DNA from 3 places in the Corynebacterium suedekumii genome. Region 2 is predicted to be linked to each of the others. Evidence: riboswitches for the same ligand, from Rfam matches in the RefSeq annotation. Region 2 holds a riboswitch; each other region holds the start of a gene.
What was found. Region 2 has a riboswitch for thiamine pyrophosphate ahead of thiM (hydroxyethylthiazole kinase). Riboswitches for the same ligand answer to the same signal wherever they lie in the genome.
Positions count from the first base shown of each region.

Region 1: linked by a shared signal. The riboswitch ahead of QP029_RS09030 (ECF transporter S component) and the one ahead of thiM (hydroxyethylthiazole kinase) in region 2 are both predicted to bind thiamine pyrophosphate.
Region 3: linked by a shared signal. The riboswitch ahead of QP029_RS00865 (SDR family oxidoreductase) and the one ahead of thiM (hydroxyethylthiazole kinase) in region 2 are both predicted to bind thiamine pyrophosphate.

Region 1 is NZ_CP126970.1:1,789,603-1,794,703, forward strand. It holds gene QP029_RS09010 (chloride channel protein) at 1-60, opposite strand, end outside; gene QP029_RS09015 (DUF808 domain-containing protein) at 71-1,024, opposite strand; gene QP029_RS09020 (2-dehydropantoate 2-reductase) at 1,129-2,043, shown strand; gene QP029_RS09025 (DUF2218 domain-containing protein) at 2,054-2,425, shown strand; TPP riboswitch at 2,434-2,543, shown strand; gene QP029_RS09030 (ECF transporter S component) at 2,535-3,125, shown strand; gene QP029_RS09035 (ABC transporter ATP-binding protein) at 3,125-4,492, shown strand; gene QP029_RS09040 (energy-coupling factor transporter transmembrane component T family protein) at 4,489-5,101, shown strand, end outside.
Region 2 is NZ_CP126970.1:2,159,482-2,164,582, reverse strand. It holds gene QP029_RS10850 (pyruvate formate lyase family protein) at 1-1,713, shown strand, start outside; gene grcA2 (autonomous glycyl radical cofactor GrcA2) at 1,764-2,015, shown strand; gene pflA (pyruvate formate-lyase-activating protein) at 2,016-2,882, shown strand; TPP riboswitch at 2,905-3,004, shown strand; partial or broken gene thiM (hydroxyethylthiazole kinase) at 2,986-3,707, shown strand; partial or broken gene QP029_RS10825 (bifunctional hydroxymethylpyrimidine kinase/phosphomethylpyrimidine kinase) at 3,716-5,101, shown strand, end outside.
Region 3 is NZ_CP126970.1:174,370-179,470, forward strand. It holds gene QP029_RS00845 (hypothetical protein) at 1-201, opposite strand, end outside; gene QP029_RS00850 (hypothetical protein) at 259-930, shown strand; gene QP029_RS00855 (hypothetical protein) at 939-2,150, opposite strand; gene QP029_RS00860 (ATP-grasp domain-containing protein) at 2,215-3,213, shown strand; partial or broken gene QP029_RS00865 (SDR family oxidoreductase) at 3,210-3,368, opposite strand; TPP riboswitch at 3,355-3,457, opposite strand; gene QP029_RS00870 (DUF308 domain-containing protein) at 3,476-4,048, opposite strand; gene QP029_RS00875 (MsnO8 family LLM class oxidoreductase) at 4,138-5,055, opposite strand.

The DNA.
Region 1 (5,101 bases), 370 kb from region 2:
ACCGATGAGCCCGGCAATGATGCCGCCGAGGACGGTGAGGAGCAGGATCCGGGCGAGCACGCCCGTGATCCTACTGCTCGTGGTGGACCGAGTCGACGGCCTTGCGGCCGGTCATCTTCTTCACGCCCATGACGATGCCGGCGACGATGACACCCCAGATGAGTCCGACGATGAGGGAGAAGAAGGTGTTGACGAGCCACCCGAGGAACCCGCCGCCGGCCGCGACCTCGAGGCCGTGGATGAAGTCGTACGGCCAGGTGATCCCGAACTCCTCGAGACCGACGACGATGATGTGGCCACCGACCCACAGCATGGCGAAGGTGCCGATGACGGAGATGGCGGTGAGGATCTTCGGCATGGCGGCGACCAGGCCGCGGCCGAAGGCCTCACCCCTGCCGGTCTCCACCATGTGCAGGCCGACGTCATCCATCTTCACCAGCAGGGCGACGGCACCGTAGACCAGGGCGGTGATGCCGATGGCCACGACGACGAGGACGGCTGCGCGGAAGAGCATCGGCTGATCGGCGATCTCGTTGAGCGAGATGACCATGATCTCCGCCGACAGGATGAGGTCCGTGGTGATGGCACCCTTGACCAGCTTGTCCTCCGCCTCCTTGGCGTTGACCTGGTCCTTGACCGGCGTCTTCTCCTCCGCGTGGCCGTCGTGGGGCAGGACCTTGTGCAGGATCTTCTCCGCACCCTCGAAGCACAGGTACGTACCGCCGACCATGAGGATCGGGGTGAGCGCCCACGGGGCGATCCACGACAGCAGCAGCGCGATCGGCAGGATGATGACGAGCTTGTTGAACAACGAGCCCTTGGTGATCCGCCAGATCATCGGCAGCTCCCGGGTCGGGTTCACGCCCGCGACGTACCGGGGGGTCACCGCAGCGTCATCCACGACGACGCCGGCCGCCTTCATGGACGTCTTGCCGGCGGCCGCGGCGACGTCGTCGATGCTGGCGGCGGCGCTCCGGGCGATGAGGGCGACGTCGTCAAGCAGGGCAATGAGGCCACCGGCCATGGCGGAACCTTTCGTTGGACGGGTGCTGGGGGGGAGCAGGGGGTCGTACTGAACAGTGAAATACTACGCCCGGCGGTAGGTGTGCGCACCTAGACTTGGCCGACATGAGAATCGCGATCATCGGAGCCGGCGCGGTCGGCGGCTGGTTCGGCGGACGCCTCGTGGAGACGGGACACGACGTCGTGTTCATCGCCCGCGGCGAGACCCTCACCGTCCTGCGCGACCGGGGCATCACCCTCAACGATGCCCCGCCCGTCCCCGTTCCGGCCGTCCCTGCCCTGTCCGAGGCAGGCGAGGTCGACCTGGTGCTGCTCGCCGTCAAGGCGACCACGGAGACGGACCTGACGGGGATGCTCGCCGGGCTGGGGGAGGGCGTACCCGTGGCGGTGACCCAGAACTCGGTCGAGGTGCCGCAACTGGTCGCCGACGTCGTGGGCACGGAACGCACCTGGCCCGGCGTCGTGCGCGGCTACTTCCACCACACCGGTCCCGGTGCGGTCGAGTTCCACGGCGGCCCCATCTCCTACACCTACGGCACCTGGGACGGCAGCGACGATCCACGGGTGGACGAGTTCGGCGCGGCCTTGACCGCGGCCGGGGTGGAGGCGGTGATCCGGGACGACATCTTCGTCGGTGTGTGGGCCAAGGCCATGTTCGTCGTCTCCACCGGCGCCCTCGGGGCACTGACCGGGGCACCGCTGGGTCAGTTGCGCACCCGTTACCGGGACTCGCTGGCCGCGATGATGACGGAGATCCACCACACCGCCCTGGCCCACGGCGTCCCGCTGGAACCCACCGCGGTGGCCGACACCCTCGCCTTCGCCGACCGCATGCCCGCTATGGCCACCAGCTCCATGCACCGCGACCTGGTCTCCGGAGCCCCGGCGGGGGAGACCGAGCTCGACGCTCAGGTGGGTGCGGTCTGCCGGATGGGCGATGCTGTGGGCGTGGACACCCGCCTGCACGATCTCCTGCTGACGGTGCTGGAACAGCGCGGAGAGCAGACACCCCTGGGGTAGCCTGAGTGGCATGACCGCCTCCGCCACCGCCCGCGTCCGCTGCGAGAAGCCAGGGCGGTACGCCAGGTCACTGGCCGCCCGCTTCGCGCACGCCGCCCACACCGACTGGGACGACGACCTGGGCCGCGGCCACCTCATGTTCACCTGGGGCCACGACGCCGAGGTGGACATGATCGCCGGCGACGGGATCCTCCTGCTCCATCTGGAGTGCGCCGCCGACGACGTCAACCAGCTCGAGGCCATGGTGGGCACCGGGGTGGTGGAGCTGGCCGAGGGCTTCGGGGCGGAGAGCATCGAGGTGGAGTGGAAACGCGCCGGGGGAGAGCCGGGCACCCGATGGGTGGGCCCGAGATCCACCCCTGCTGCGGGTGGGCTAGACTGACCGGCGCACATTGACACCACGGGTGCCCGGTGAAACTCCGGGCTGAGACGCCGTCCACGGCGAACCGTCGAACCTGATCCGGTTAGTACCGGCGCTAGGGAGACATACTGTGACCACTGATTCCTCGCGCGCCTCCTGGCGCGTCATCGACATCATCATCGCCTCCGTCCTGGGTGTGGCCTGCGGCCTCATCTTCTGGCTGTGGAACTCCATCGGCTATGCCTGGTTCACCGCCATGGACGCACTCACCCCCGGCTTCGGCGGCCTCGCCGTGGGGATCTGGCTCATCGGCGGCGTCCTCGGCGGGCTGGTGATCCGCAAACCGGGCGCCGCCCTGTTCGTCGAACTGCTCGCCGCGATCGTCTCCGCCCTGCTGGGTAACCAGTGGGGGATCGAGACGATGTACTCCGGCCTGGCCCAGGGCCTCGGCGCCGAGCTCGTCTTCGCCGCCTTCGGCTACCGCCGCTTCACCCTCCCGGTGGCCATGCTCGCCGGCGTCGGCGCGGCCGTGGGGGCGTTCATCCTCGAGCTGTTCACCAGCGCCAACCTGGCCAAGTCGCTGACCTTCAACTCCATCTACCTCACCTGCCTGGTCATCTCCAGCGCGATCCTCGCCGGCCTGCTCGGTCACTGGCTGGTCAGGGCACTGGCCGCGACCGGTGCCCTCGACCGTTTCGCCGCCGGCCGAAAGCGCGTGTGATGGCTCCGCTCGTCGAGGCCCGCGGCCTCGGCTGGCGGCACGCCTCCCGCATCCACCCGGCACTGTCCGGCATCGACCTCACCGTCCGGCGCGGCGAGCGGATCCTGCTCACCGGCGACTCCGGGGCAGGCAAGTCCACCCTGCTGGCCGCCCTGGCCGGCTTGCTCGGTGACGAGGAGGACGGCGACCAGGCCGGCACCCTCACCGTCCGCGGCACCGTCGGCATGGTCCTGCAGGACCCCGACTCCCAGGTCATCTCCTCCCGCATCGGCGACGACGTCGCCTTCGGCTGCGAGAACCTCCGTGTCCCCCGCGACGAGATCTGGCCCCGGGTCCGCCGCGCCCTCGATCTGGTCGGACTGGACCTGCCGCTCGACCATCCCACCCGGTACCTCTCCGGCGGGCAGAAGCAGCGGCTGGCGCTGGCCGGCGTCATCGCCATGGGTGCCGAACTCATCCTCCTCGACGAGCCCACCGCCAACCTCGACCCGGCCGGACAGACCGAGATCGTCGAGGCCGTCGAGGCCGTGGTGGCCGAGACCGGAGCCGCCCTCATCGTCGTGGAACACCGCCCGCACCTGTGGCGGGCGATGATGGACCGGTTCCTGCGCCTGGAGTCCGGCACGACCGGCACGGCCGGCACGGCCGGTGGCTCCGGTGGCGGGGGCAGTGCCCGCCTTGTGGAGACCACCGCCGACGACCTGCCGTCGCTGCCGGTGCTGCCCGCCGCCCCCGGCGTCCCCGCCGGGACGCGTTCCCTGGTCGAGGCCCGTGAGCTGCAGACCATCTGGGGCCCACCCCGGACCCTGGACCTGCCCGCCGGATGCTCGACCGTGCTCACCGGGCCCAACGGCGCCGGCAAGTCCACCCTGGCTCTGACCCTGGCCGGACTCCTGCCCCCGGAGGGCGGTCGACTGCACTACGCCGAGGACCTGCGCCAGGGACTGCGGAAGGCGCCCCACGCCTGGACCTCCCGGCAGCTGGCCGACCGCATCGGCTACGTCTTCCAGGACCCCGAGCACCAGTTCGTCGCCCGGACGGTCGGCGAGGAGATGGCGGTGTCCGGAGGTGACCCGGATCGGATCGACGAGCTCATGACCCGCCTGCGGCTGGCGCATCTCGCCGAGGCCAACCCCTTCACCCTCTCCGGCGGGGAGAAACGCCGCCTGTCCGTGGCCACCGCCCTGGTCAACGCGCCGACACTGGTGGTCCTCGACGAACCGACCTTCGGCCAGGACCCCGGCACCTTCACCGAACTGGTCGGCCTGGTCCGGCAGCTCACCGCCGACGGGGTGACGGTCCTGTCCATCACCCACGACGAGGCCTACCGCCACGCCCTCGGCGATCATGAGGTGGTGATCCGGTGAACCTCCTGCGCGACATCAACCCCGTCACCCGCATCCTCGGGCTCATCCTGCTGACCACCCCGCTGCTGCTGTCGGTCGACGTCGTCTCCGCCGGGGTGGCCCTGGCCTTCACCGTCCTCGTCGCCCCCTTCTGCGGCGTCAGCTGGGGCCGGCTGCTGCGCCGCGGCTGGCCCATCCTGCTCGCCGCGCCGCTGGCCGCCATCCCCATGGCCCTCTACGGCCGACCGGAGGGGGAAACCTACGCCCAGTTCCTCTTCGCCCACGTCACCGACAACTCCCTCCAGCTGGCCGCGGCGATCTTCGTCCGTGTCCTCGCCGTCGGCCTGCCCGTCATCGTCCTGTCCGCGGACGTGGACCCCACCGACCTCGGCGACGGCCTGGCCCAGGTCCTGCGCCTGCCTGAACGTTTCGTCCTCGGCGCCGTGGCCGCCGCCCGCCTGGTGTCGCTGTTCCGCGACGACCTCGACTCCATGCGTCGCGCGCGCCGGGCCCGGGGGATCGCCGACCAGGGCCGGATCCGCTACTTCCTCACCCTCGCCTTCGGCCTGCTCGTCCTGTCGCTGCGCCGGGGAGCCAAGCTCGCCACCGCCATGGAGGCCCGCGGCTTCA
Region 2 (5,101 bases):
CGGGAGCCGAACGAGGACATGAAGAAGATCTTCACCCGTTACCGCAAGACCCACAACGACGCGGTCTTCGACATCTACACCCCGCGCATCCGGGCCGCCCGCTCCTCCCACATCATCACCGGCCTGCCCGACGCCTACGGCCGCGGCCGCATCATCGGCGACTACCGCCGTGTCGCCCTCTACGGCGTCGACCGCCTCATCGCCGACAAGGAGGCCGCGAAGCACGCCGCCGGCCCCCAGGGTTTCTCCGAGCACTGGGCCCGCTTCCGCGAGGAGCATGCCGAGCAGATCAAGGCACTGAAGAAGCTCAAGGCGATGGCCGCCGACTACGGCTTCGACATCTCCGGCCCGGCCACCACCGCCCAGGAGGCCGTGCAGTGGACCTACTTCGGCTACCTCGGTGCCGTGAAGTCCCAGGACGGCGCCGCCATGTCCTTCGGCCGCCTGTCCTCCTTCTTCGACATCTACATCGAGCGTGATCTGCAGGCCGGCCGCATCGACGAGTCCTTCGCCCAGGAGCTCATCGACGCCCTGGTGATCAAGCTGCGCATCGTCCGCTTCCTGCGCACCGAGGACTACGACCAGATCTTCTCCGGCGACCCCTACTGGGCCACCTGGTCCGACGCCGGCTTCATGTCCGACGGCCGCCCCCAGGTGACCAAGACGTCCTTCCGCCTGCTGCAGACCCTGCGCAACCTGGGCCCCGCCCCGGAGCCGAACATCACCATCTTCTGGGACGATCAGCTGCCGGAGGGCTACAAGGAGTTCTGCGCCGCCATCTCCATCGAGACCTCGTCCATCCAGTACGAGTCGGACAAGCAGATCCGCGAGCGCTGGGGCGACGACTCCGCCATCGCCTGTTGTGTCTCGCCCATGGCCGTGGGCAAGCAGATGCAGTTCTTCGGCGCCCGCGTCAACGCCGCCAAGTCCCTGCTCTACGCCATCAACGGCGGCCGCGACGAGATGACCGGCAAGCAGATCACCAGGGAAGGCCAGTTCACCCCCATCGAGGGCGACGGACCGCTCGACTTCGACGAGGTGTGGACCAAGTACGAGGAGATGCTCGACTGGGTCGTCGGCACCTACGTCGAGGCGCTCAACATCATCCACTGGTGCCACGACAAGTACGCCTACGAGGCCATCGAGATGGCCCTGCACGACTCGGACATCGTCCGCTCCATGGGCTGCGGCATCGCCGGTCTGTCCATCGTCGCCGACTCCCTGTCCGCCATCAGGTACGCCAAGGTCACCCCCGTGCGCGACGACTCGGGGCTCATCGTCGACTACATCACCGAGGGTGAGTTCCCCACCTACGGCAACGACGACGACCGGGCCGACGACATCGCCGCCACCATCGTCCACACCGTCATGGCCAAGATCAAGGAGATCCCTATGTACCGGGACGCCATCCCGACCCAGTCGGTGCTGACGATCACCTCCAACGTGGTCTACGGCAAGGCCACCGGAAACTTCCCCTCCGGCCACCGCGCGGGTACCCCCTTCGCCCCGGGCGCAAACCCGGAGAACGGCGCCGACAACCACGGCATGGTCGCCTCCATGCTCTCGGTGGGCAAGCTCGACTACCACGACGCCCTCGACGGCATCTCCCTGACCAACACCATCACCCCGTCCGGACTCGGCCGCACGAAGGACGAGCAGGTGACCAACCTGGTCGGCATCCTCGACGCCGGCTTCATCATGGACGAGAACTGACCCACCCCAAACCCCGGAACCAACCCCGAATCACCCGAGGAGCACATCACATGTCCACCAAGACCTTCGACGAGCGCATGGCCGACATGAAGGCCAACCGCACCGCCCACAACATGGAGTCCGGTCTCTACCACGCCAACATCAACGTCCTCGACCAGTCGACGCTGGAGGATGCGATGGAGCACCCGGAGAACTACCCCAATCTCACGGTGCGGGTGTCCGGCTACGCCGTCAACTTCGTCAAACTGACCAGGGAACAGCAGGCCGACGTCATCTCCCGTACCTTCCACCACGGGGCGTAGATGGCCTCCACTGACGGCATCACCGGCGTCGTCCAGCTGACCCCGGAACTCGGCGAACGGGTCCGGGGTGTGGCCGGCGGCATCGGTGGCACCGCCGAAGACCTCACCCGCCCGGAGCTCATGGCGGCCCGCCACACCGGTGACGTCGCCCTGGTGCACTCCTGGGAGATGGTCACCGCCGTCGACGGCCCCGGCACCCGGATGACGCTGTTCCTCTCCGGCTGCCCGCTGCGCTGCCAGTTCTGCCACAACCCGGACACGATGGAGATGCGCACCGGCACCCTCGAGAAGGTCGAGGACGTGGTCACACGCATCCGCCGCTACAAGCGGGTCTTCGGCGCCTCCGGCGGCGGACTGACCATCTCCGGCGGCGAGCCGTTGTTCCAGATCGCCTTCACCCGTCGGGTGCTGCAGGAGGTCCATGACGCCGGCATCCACACCGCGATCGACACCTCCGGCTATCTCGGGGCCCGGCTCACGGATGAGGACCTGGCCAACATCGACCTGGTCCTGCTGGACATCAAGTCCGGCGACGAGGAGACCTACACGGAGGTCACGACCCGGGAGCTGCAGCCGACGATCGACTTCGGCGACCGGCTCGCCGCCGCCGGCAAGCCGGTGTGGGTGCGCTTTGTCCTCGTCCCCGGGTTGACCGACGCGACGGAGAACGTGGAGAGTGTCGCGGACATCGTCGCCCGCTGGCCCAACGTCGAACGAGTGGAGGTCCTGCCCTTCCACAACATGGGCGCGGACAAGTGGCGTGAGCTGGGAATGAACTACCGGCTCGCCGACACGAAGCCGCCGACGGCGGAGTCCCTGGCCGCCACCCGCGATATCTTCCGCTCGCGGGGGATCACCACCTACTGACCCGCGTTCTGCTACTGTCTGCCGTTACGACATGGGGTGCGCGCTTCGACAGCGCGCTGAGATCACACCCATTGAACCTGCTCTAGCTTGTACTAGCGAAGGGATTGTCATGGCAGTTTTCCGTGCGCTCAGCGCACTCCGGGAGGCGACTCCCCTGGTCCAGTGTCTGACCAATTCGGTGGTCATGGAGACCACCGCCAATGTCCTCCTCGCCGCCGGCGCCTCGCCCGCGATGGTGGACACGCTCGAGGAATCCGCGGAGTTCGCGGCGATAGCCAGCGGTGTCCTCATCAACGCGGGCACCCCCTCCGCCGAGCGCTACGCCGGGATGCGGGAAGCCGTGCGCGGGGCCACCGCGGCCGGCACCCCCTGGGTCGTCGATCCCGTCGGTGCCGGCGGGCTGGCACACCGCACGCGGTTCCTGCTCTCGCTTGTCGACGCCTCCCCCACCGCCGTCCGCGGCAACGCCTCGGAGATCACGGCCCTGGCCGGCCTGGGGGCCGGCGGGCGGGGCGTGGATGCCACCGAGACCGTGGCCGACGCGCTGCCCGCCGCCCGGGCACTGGTCGAGCAGACCGGTGGGGTCGTTGCCGTGTCCGGCGACGTCGACGCTCCCTCGGGGCGCTGACGGCCGCCTACCTCTCCGTCGAGGGTGTCGACGACCATGACGCGGTGCTGGCCGCCCACGCCCATGTCGGCGCCGCCGGGCAGCTCGCCGCCCACCGGTCCAACGGACCGGGCAGCTTCGCGGTCGCCTGGCTCGACGCCCTCGCCGAGGTCGACGATGCCCGGATCGCCGAGCTGGTCAGCGTGGAGGAGGCATGAGCGGAGCAATGGGCACGGTGGACTGGAGCCTGTACCTGGTCACCGACCCCGTGCTCGGCGGCGGGCCGGACCGCGTCGTCGACATCGCCACCCGGGCAGTGGCCGGCGGGGCGACCGTGGTCCAGCTGCGCGACAAACACGCCACCGACGCCGAGGTCGAGGCGACCGCGGCGGCCCTGCTCGATGCGGTGGACGTGCCGGTGTTCCTCAATGACCGCGTCGAGGTGGCCCGCCGACTGCGCTGCCACCTGCACATCGGCCAGATCGACATCCCCTTCCCCCGGGCCCGGGCGCTCCTGCGGGATGACCAGATGATCGGCCTGTCCGTCGGCTCGGACACCGAACTCGACGCCGTCATCGCCCTCGATGGCCGGGGCCCGGACGTCATCGGCATCGGCCCCGCCTTCGACACCACCACCAAGGCCAACGCCCCGGCCGGCCTCGGGGTCGAGCGCGTTCACGCCCTCGCCGACCGGGCCCGCACCGCCGACCTGCCCTCCGTGGCCATCGGCGGCATCGACGCCGACCGGGCCGGACTGTTCACCGACACCGCCGTCGACGGCATCTGTGTCGTCTCCGCCATCATGGCCGCCGCCGATCCCGCCGCGGCTGCCAGGGACCTCAAGGAGGCCTACACCCGATGATCCCCCGCATTCTCTCCATTGCCGGCACCGATCCCACCGGCGGGGCCGGCATCCAGGCCGACCTCAAGTCCATCACCGCCGCCGGCGGCTACGGCATGAGTGCGGTCACCGCGCTGGTGTCCCAGAACACCCGGGGTGTCCGCGCCGTCCACACCCCGCCGCGGGAGTTCCTCGCCGAACAGCTGGCGGCCGTGTTCGAGGACGTGGCCGTCGACGCGGTGAAGATCGGCATGCTCGGCGACGCCGACACCGTCGCCGTCGTCACCGATGCGCTGGCCGCCTACGGTGGCACCATTCCGGTGGTGCTCGACCCCGTCATGGTCGCCAGCTCCGGCGACCGGCTCCTCGACGAGAACGCCGAACAGGCCGTCCGCGAGCTGGTCCACCGCGTCGACGTGGTCACCCCCAACCTCCGGGAACTGGCCGTGCTCACCGGGCAGAAGACGGCACAGGACTTCGAGTCCGCCGCGACCCAGGCCGTTGACCTCGCCCGGCACTTTGACGTCACCGTGATTGTCAAAGGTGGCCACCTGACCGGACCCGTCGCCGACAACGCCGTCGTACACCCGGACGGGCAGGTCCACCGGGTGCCCAGCCCGCGGATCGACACGACCAACACCCACGGCACCGGCTGTTCCCTCTCCTCCGCCCTGGCCACCCGGCTGGCGCTCGGCGAACCTGTCGAACGGGCCCTGGCATGGGCCACCCGCTGGCTCCATGAGGCGATCACCCACGCCGATGACTTGAACG
Region 3 (5,101 bases), 870 kb from region 2:
GAGAACGGCGACGACGGGGCGGGAGTGTCTGTTCACCGTCCACACGATGAGCAGGGCGCCGAGGACGGCGAATCCGGCGCCGATCAGCACTTCCCGGGTGCCGTTGTCCTCCCAGGCCACCGCGCCGAGCCCACCGGCGACGGCGAGGCCGCCGCCCACGGCCGCACGCCGGTGGTGTCTGTCCATGGGCCGCTCGCTCATGCGCACAACAGTATCGGCCCCGGGTATCGGCTCGCCCCCGCTGGTACCCTCACAGCCATGAAACCGTCAGCCGGCATGGCAGTCGCCGTCCCGTGGGTGGGGTTCGCCGCCCTCGTCGCCTGGGCGTTGGGTGGCACGGTCGGCTTTCTCGCGGGCGTGGGTGTCGCGCTCGTCGGCCTCATCGTCATCGTGGCCACGATGAAACAGCCACCGTCAGAGCTGCCCGCCGAACCGCAGATCTCCCCGCTCGACCAGGCCCGCATACAGCACCGAGAGGTGCTCGACGCCTACGCCGCGTGGGAGTTCGACCCGGAGATGCTGCTGCGTTTCCCCGGCCTGTGGGACCGCTCGCGCCCGGAGGTGCACCGCTACTTCGACGCCCTCGCCGCCGCCACCCGGGCGGAACCGGAGTCCGAGGGCACGCCCGCCCAGGTCGACGCCTACGTGGATTCGGTCCATGAGCTGCGGATGGCGTGGGCGGGTGCGGAGCGCTACGCCCGCTCCACGGGTACCTCGAACCTCTCGGCCACCTACCGGGCGGAGGCGGAGACCGGGCTCAAGCTCTACCGGCATGCGCAGGGCGCGGCGACGGAGGATGAGCGGCAGACCTACTACCGCCGGGCACTGGAGACGGTCCGGTCACTGGTGCAGGCTGGCCTGCTGCCGGCCTCACTGCCGGCGGTCGCCCGCCTCGAACGTGTGCAGCGCGGGGAACTGCCCTCGGCCTGACGGCCCGCCTAGAGGCGGTGCCGCTGCTCCGGGACGCCGGGGGCCTCGATGACGCGGAGGATCGTTCCGCCCGGTTCCGCGCGCACCTGCCAGGCCACGGGCTGATCGGTGTCCGGCAGGAACCTGTCCAGGGAGTCCGCCGGGATGCTGTCGAGCGGGACTGATCCCAGGCCCTCGGTGGGCGTGCGGGAGAAGACGGTCGGGAACTGGCCGACGCCGACGGTGACCTGCAGGGTCTCGGCGCCGACGGCGCCGCGGAACTCGACGCCACCGTAGACCGGGCGGTCGTCGAGACGCGGCTCCAGGGCCGTCGGGGTGCGGGCGGTGAGGGTCTGCACATCGATGCCGGTGGTGGGCCGGTTGTCCAGGCGCAGGGCGGCGATGATCTCATCGACAACTGCCGACTGGTCGGTGATGTCGAAGAACGTGCCCGGCAGGGTGCCGTCGCCGAGGATCTGGGGACGCAGCTCACGACCGTCCACCGTGGAGTTGAACTGCAGCACGGGCAGTTTTCGGGGGTTGGCGGACTCCAGCGGCTGGAAGCTGGAGTGTCCCGGATCGATCCACACCGACTCGTAGGCGGCGTTGATGCCGATCGTCGCGGCATCCTCCCGGAGCTGCGCCATCGTGGTGGCGAAGTCGAGGGTCACCTCGTGGCCGTTGAAGGTGGTCTTCTGCAGCGAATCGATGCGCTGTTCCCACTGCCATTCCCGTTCGGGGTAGGTCTCCAGGCGGGCGCGGTAGACGGAGTCCCCCTCGACGACCTCGATGAGTGAGCCGCCGGCGTTGACGTCCGTCTTCAGCTGCGAGCGGAACACCCGCTCCGAACCGCCGTCGGTCAGCTGGTCGGCGATGTCGAGGGACTGGGCGTGCAGGTCCGTCAGGTTCGCCACCGGCGGGGCGGGGAGGGTACCGGACGCCACCGCGGTGGTCTCACCGATCCCACCTGCCCCGTTCTGCGGGGACGGCGTGTCCGGGGAGGCCTGGTACAGCCACATCGTCATGAATCCGGCGGCGACGAGCGAGGGGACCAGCGCGGAGAGGAAGGACTCGAGGCGCCGGGTTCCCTTGGACACCCGCCACACGAGGACGAGGGCGGCGATCATCGCCACTGCTGCCCCGACCACCCGCGGGGTCTGCCCCAGCGCGTCCCAGGCAGCGAAGCCGAGGCCGGCGACCATGACCACGGCCGAGGCGTTCTTGAGATTCCATCCGCGCATGCCCACCACTGTATCGGCACCGAACTCCCCACCTGCCCCGCCGACGACACATAAGATGGCGCTCATGTTGAGTCGTCTCGACGATCCGCTCACACCGGACCGTCCACTCATCGTCATTCTCGGCGATGACACGGACGAGGAGGACCATGACCTCCTCTTCCCGGCACTCCGCGCGCGTGGGGTGTCGGTCATCCGGGTGCATCCACATGACATCGTCACCAGGATGGACCCGGACGAGGTGAGCTTCAGCGTCGGCCCCCTGGAGCTCCACCCCGACCTCGTCGTCGGCTGGGTCCTCGATGACCTCCTGGTGCCGGGCATGTCCTACCTCGACGTGTTCGCGCGGCTCGGGGTGCCGGTGATCAACGACGCGATGACGCTGTTCCGCGCGCAGAACAAGTTCCTCGACTCCACTCTGCTCAGCGACGGTGGTGCGCTGCGCTACCCCGTCATCACCGGGCGCGACGACACCGCCCTGCAGGACTGGCTCGAGGATCTCGACGCCCCCGCCGTGGTGAAGCCGCTGGTGGGGCACGGGGGCCGCGGCGTCGAGAAGCTTGCCGACGCCGCCGACGCCCCCGCCCTGCTCGCCCGGCTGCGGGAGCGGGACGAGGGCTACTACGTCGTACCCTGGATCGACAATCCGGGCCGCGACATCCGCGTCTACACCGTCAACCACCACCCCGTGTTCGCCATGTACCGCTACGCCCCGCCCGGGAAGTGGATCACCAACATCCTCGCCGGCGGCCACCTCGCCCCCTGCCCGCTCACCCCGGAGCTGTCCGAGTTGGCGGCGCGTGCCTCCCGGGCGGCGGGCACGCTCATCGGCGGCATCGACATTGGCGAGAACCGGGCCACCGGCGAACTGGTGGTCTACGAGGTCAACTCGTGTCCCACCTGCGAACCACCGGTGATCGAGGCGGTCGCGGACTTCCTCGCCGCGGCCGCCGTGGACCTGGAGCAGGCCCGGGCGACCTGGCGGCCCGCCCGCGTCCACACTGATCCCCCGCCTGACCCGGAGCTGTTCCACGCCAGCAAGCGGGACCGGATCCGGCCCGACTAGTCCTTGACCAGGCCACCGTCGACGACCAGGTTCTGGCCGGTGACGGATCGCGCCCACGGGGAGGCGAAGAACAGGATGGCGTCGGCGAATTCCTCCGGAGTGGTCACCGACTGCAACGGGGTGCCCTCGGCGATGAGGTCGAAGACCGCGTCCGGACATTCCCTTCGCCAGTGCTAACTGGATCAGGTTCGACGGGTGTGTTCTCAGCTGCTCCGATGGGCGGGCAGCACCCCGTGTCACGAGACCGTCACCTTAGCAAGCGTCAGGCGTTGCGGACCTTGAAGGCGGCGATCACGGCGACGATGCCGAAGACGATGCCGTAGATCGCGGCGACCCAGATGAACGCCCCGAGGGCGACGGCCGGGTTGGTCCACAGGGCGACGGCGATGGCGATCGCGGCGAGGATGTTGATGATGCCGAGCGCGATACCCCAGCCCCCGAGCTGGCGGTCACCGAGCTCGAGGACGCCCCGGATGAACAGGCCGGCGACGAGGAACCAGAGGATGATGAGGGTGCCGGCCACCGCGGCTGTCAGCGGGTAGATGATCGCGCCGATACCGATGAGGACGGCGGCGATACCACCGGCGAGCGTCCACCCCCAGCCACTGACATCGTGATTCTTCTCCTTGAAGGCGAAAGAGCAGGCGGTGAGACCGTCGAGGATGAGCCAGAATCCGATGAACAGGACGACCATCGTGGCGAGGATGGTGGCGCTGGTCAGGGGTGCGATGAGGAGCAGAACGCCGAGGATGATACCGAGGATGCCGCGGATGAGCAGGGCGGTGAAGCCGGCGGAACGGAGGGCGCCGAGGCGCCCGGAATCAGTGGTGGTCATGGAAAAACTCCTGAAAAATATGGTGACTATGAGGTACGCGACCAATAGTAATACCTATACTTGGGAGTTTCCTGTGTGCCGGGGGCCGGTCACACCAGCTCAGCCAGCAGCTCCTCCGACCGCGCCCGCCCCGCGGGATCACTCATCCCGCCGGTGACCAGCACGTCGCCCAGTCCGCGCAGGTGCTTCTCGACGTCCCGCGGGGTCCCCCACACCGCCATCGCCAGGGTCTCCGCCATCCGGCGTCGTTCCTTCTCCGTGGGCGTCGGCAGCTCATCGACCGGGCGCAGCGCCTCGAACACGCCGGTCGTGCGGGCGTGAGCCTGCGCAAAGGCCTCCGGCAGGAGGAGGTCGCGGGCGGCGTCCGTCGTGTCGGCGACGGCGACGTTGAGGGAGTGGATGACCTGCGGGGCGTCGATACGCCCGGGGCGGAAATTGCGCCGGTAGAGGTCGGCGGCGTCCGCCTGGTTGGGGCCGCCGAGGATGACGCCGAGGCCGAGTTCGGCGGCGAGCAGGACGGAGCGGAAACCGGCGAGCAGCCACACCGGGGTGTCCGTGGTCAGGTGGCCGAGCATCTCCCGCAGGTCCTCCGGGTAGCGGGCCTTCAGCTCGGCCGCATCCCCCTGCCGCAGGGACGCGCGGACCGCGGCGGTGAAGCCGACGGAGGAGCCGATGCCGGCGTCGACACGCCCGGGGTACAGGGCCTCGAGGGTGGTGATCTGCTCGGCGACGATGAGCGGTTGGTGCGCCGGCAGCATGATCCCGGCGGTGCCCACCCGGATCCGGCTGGTGGCCGCGCCGACGGCGGTGGCGAGCATCGCCGGCTGGGTGCCGGGGATGCCGGGGACGCCGTGGTGTTCGGCGACGAAGAAGCCTGCGAAGCCGAGGGCTTCGACGTGGCGGGCGTGGTCGAGCACACCCTGCAGGACGTCGGCGGTGGAGGAGATGGTGGCGGTGCCGGTGGCGGTACTGGTGGCGTTGGCCCGGTCGAGAACGGAGAGGCGCATGCCGTCCAGGATATGGGTACTCTGGGCGCTCACATCAGACATGACT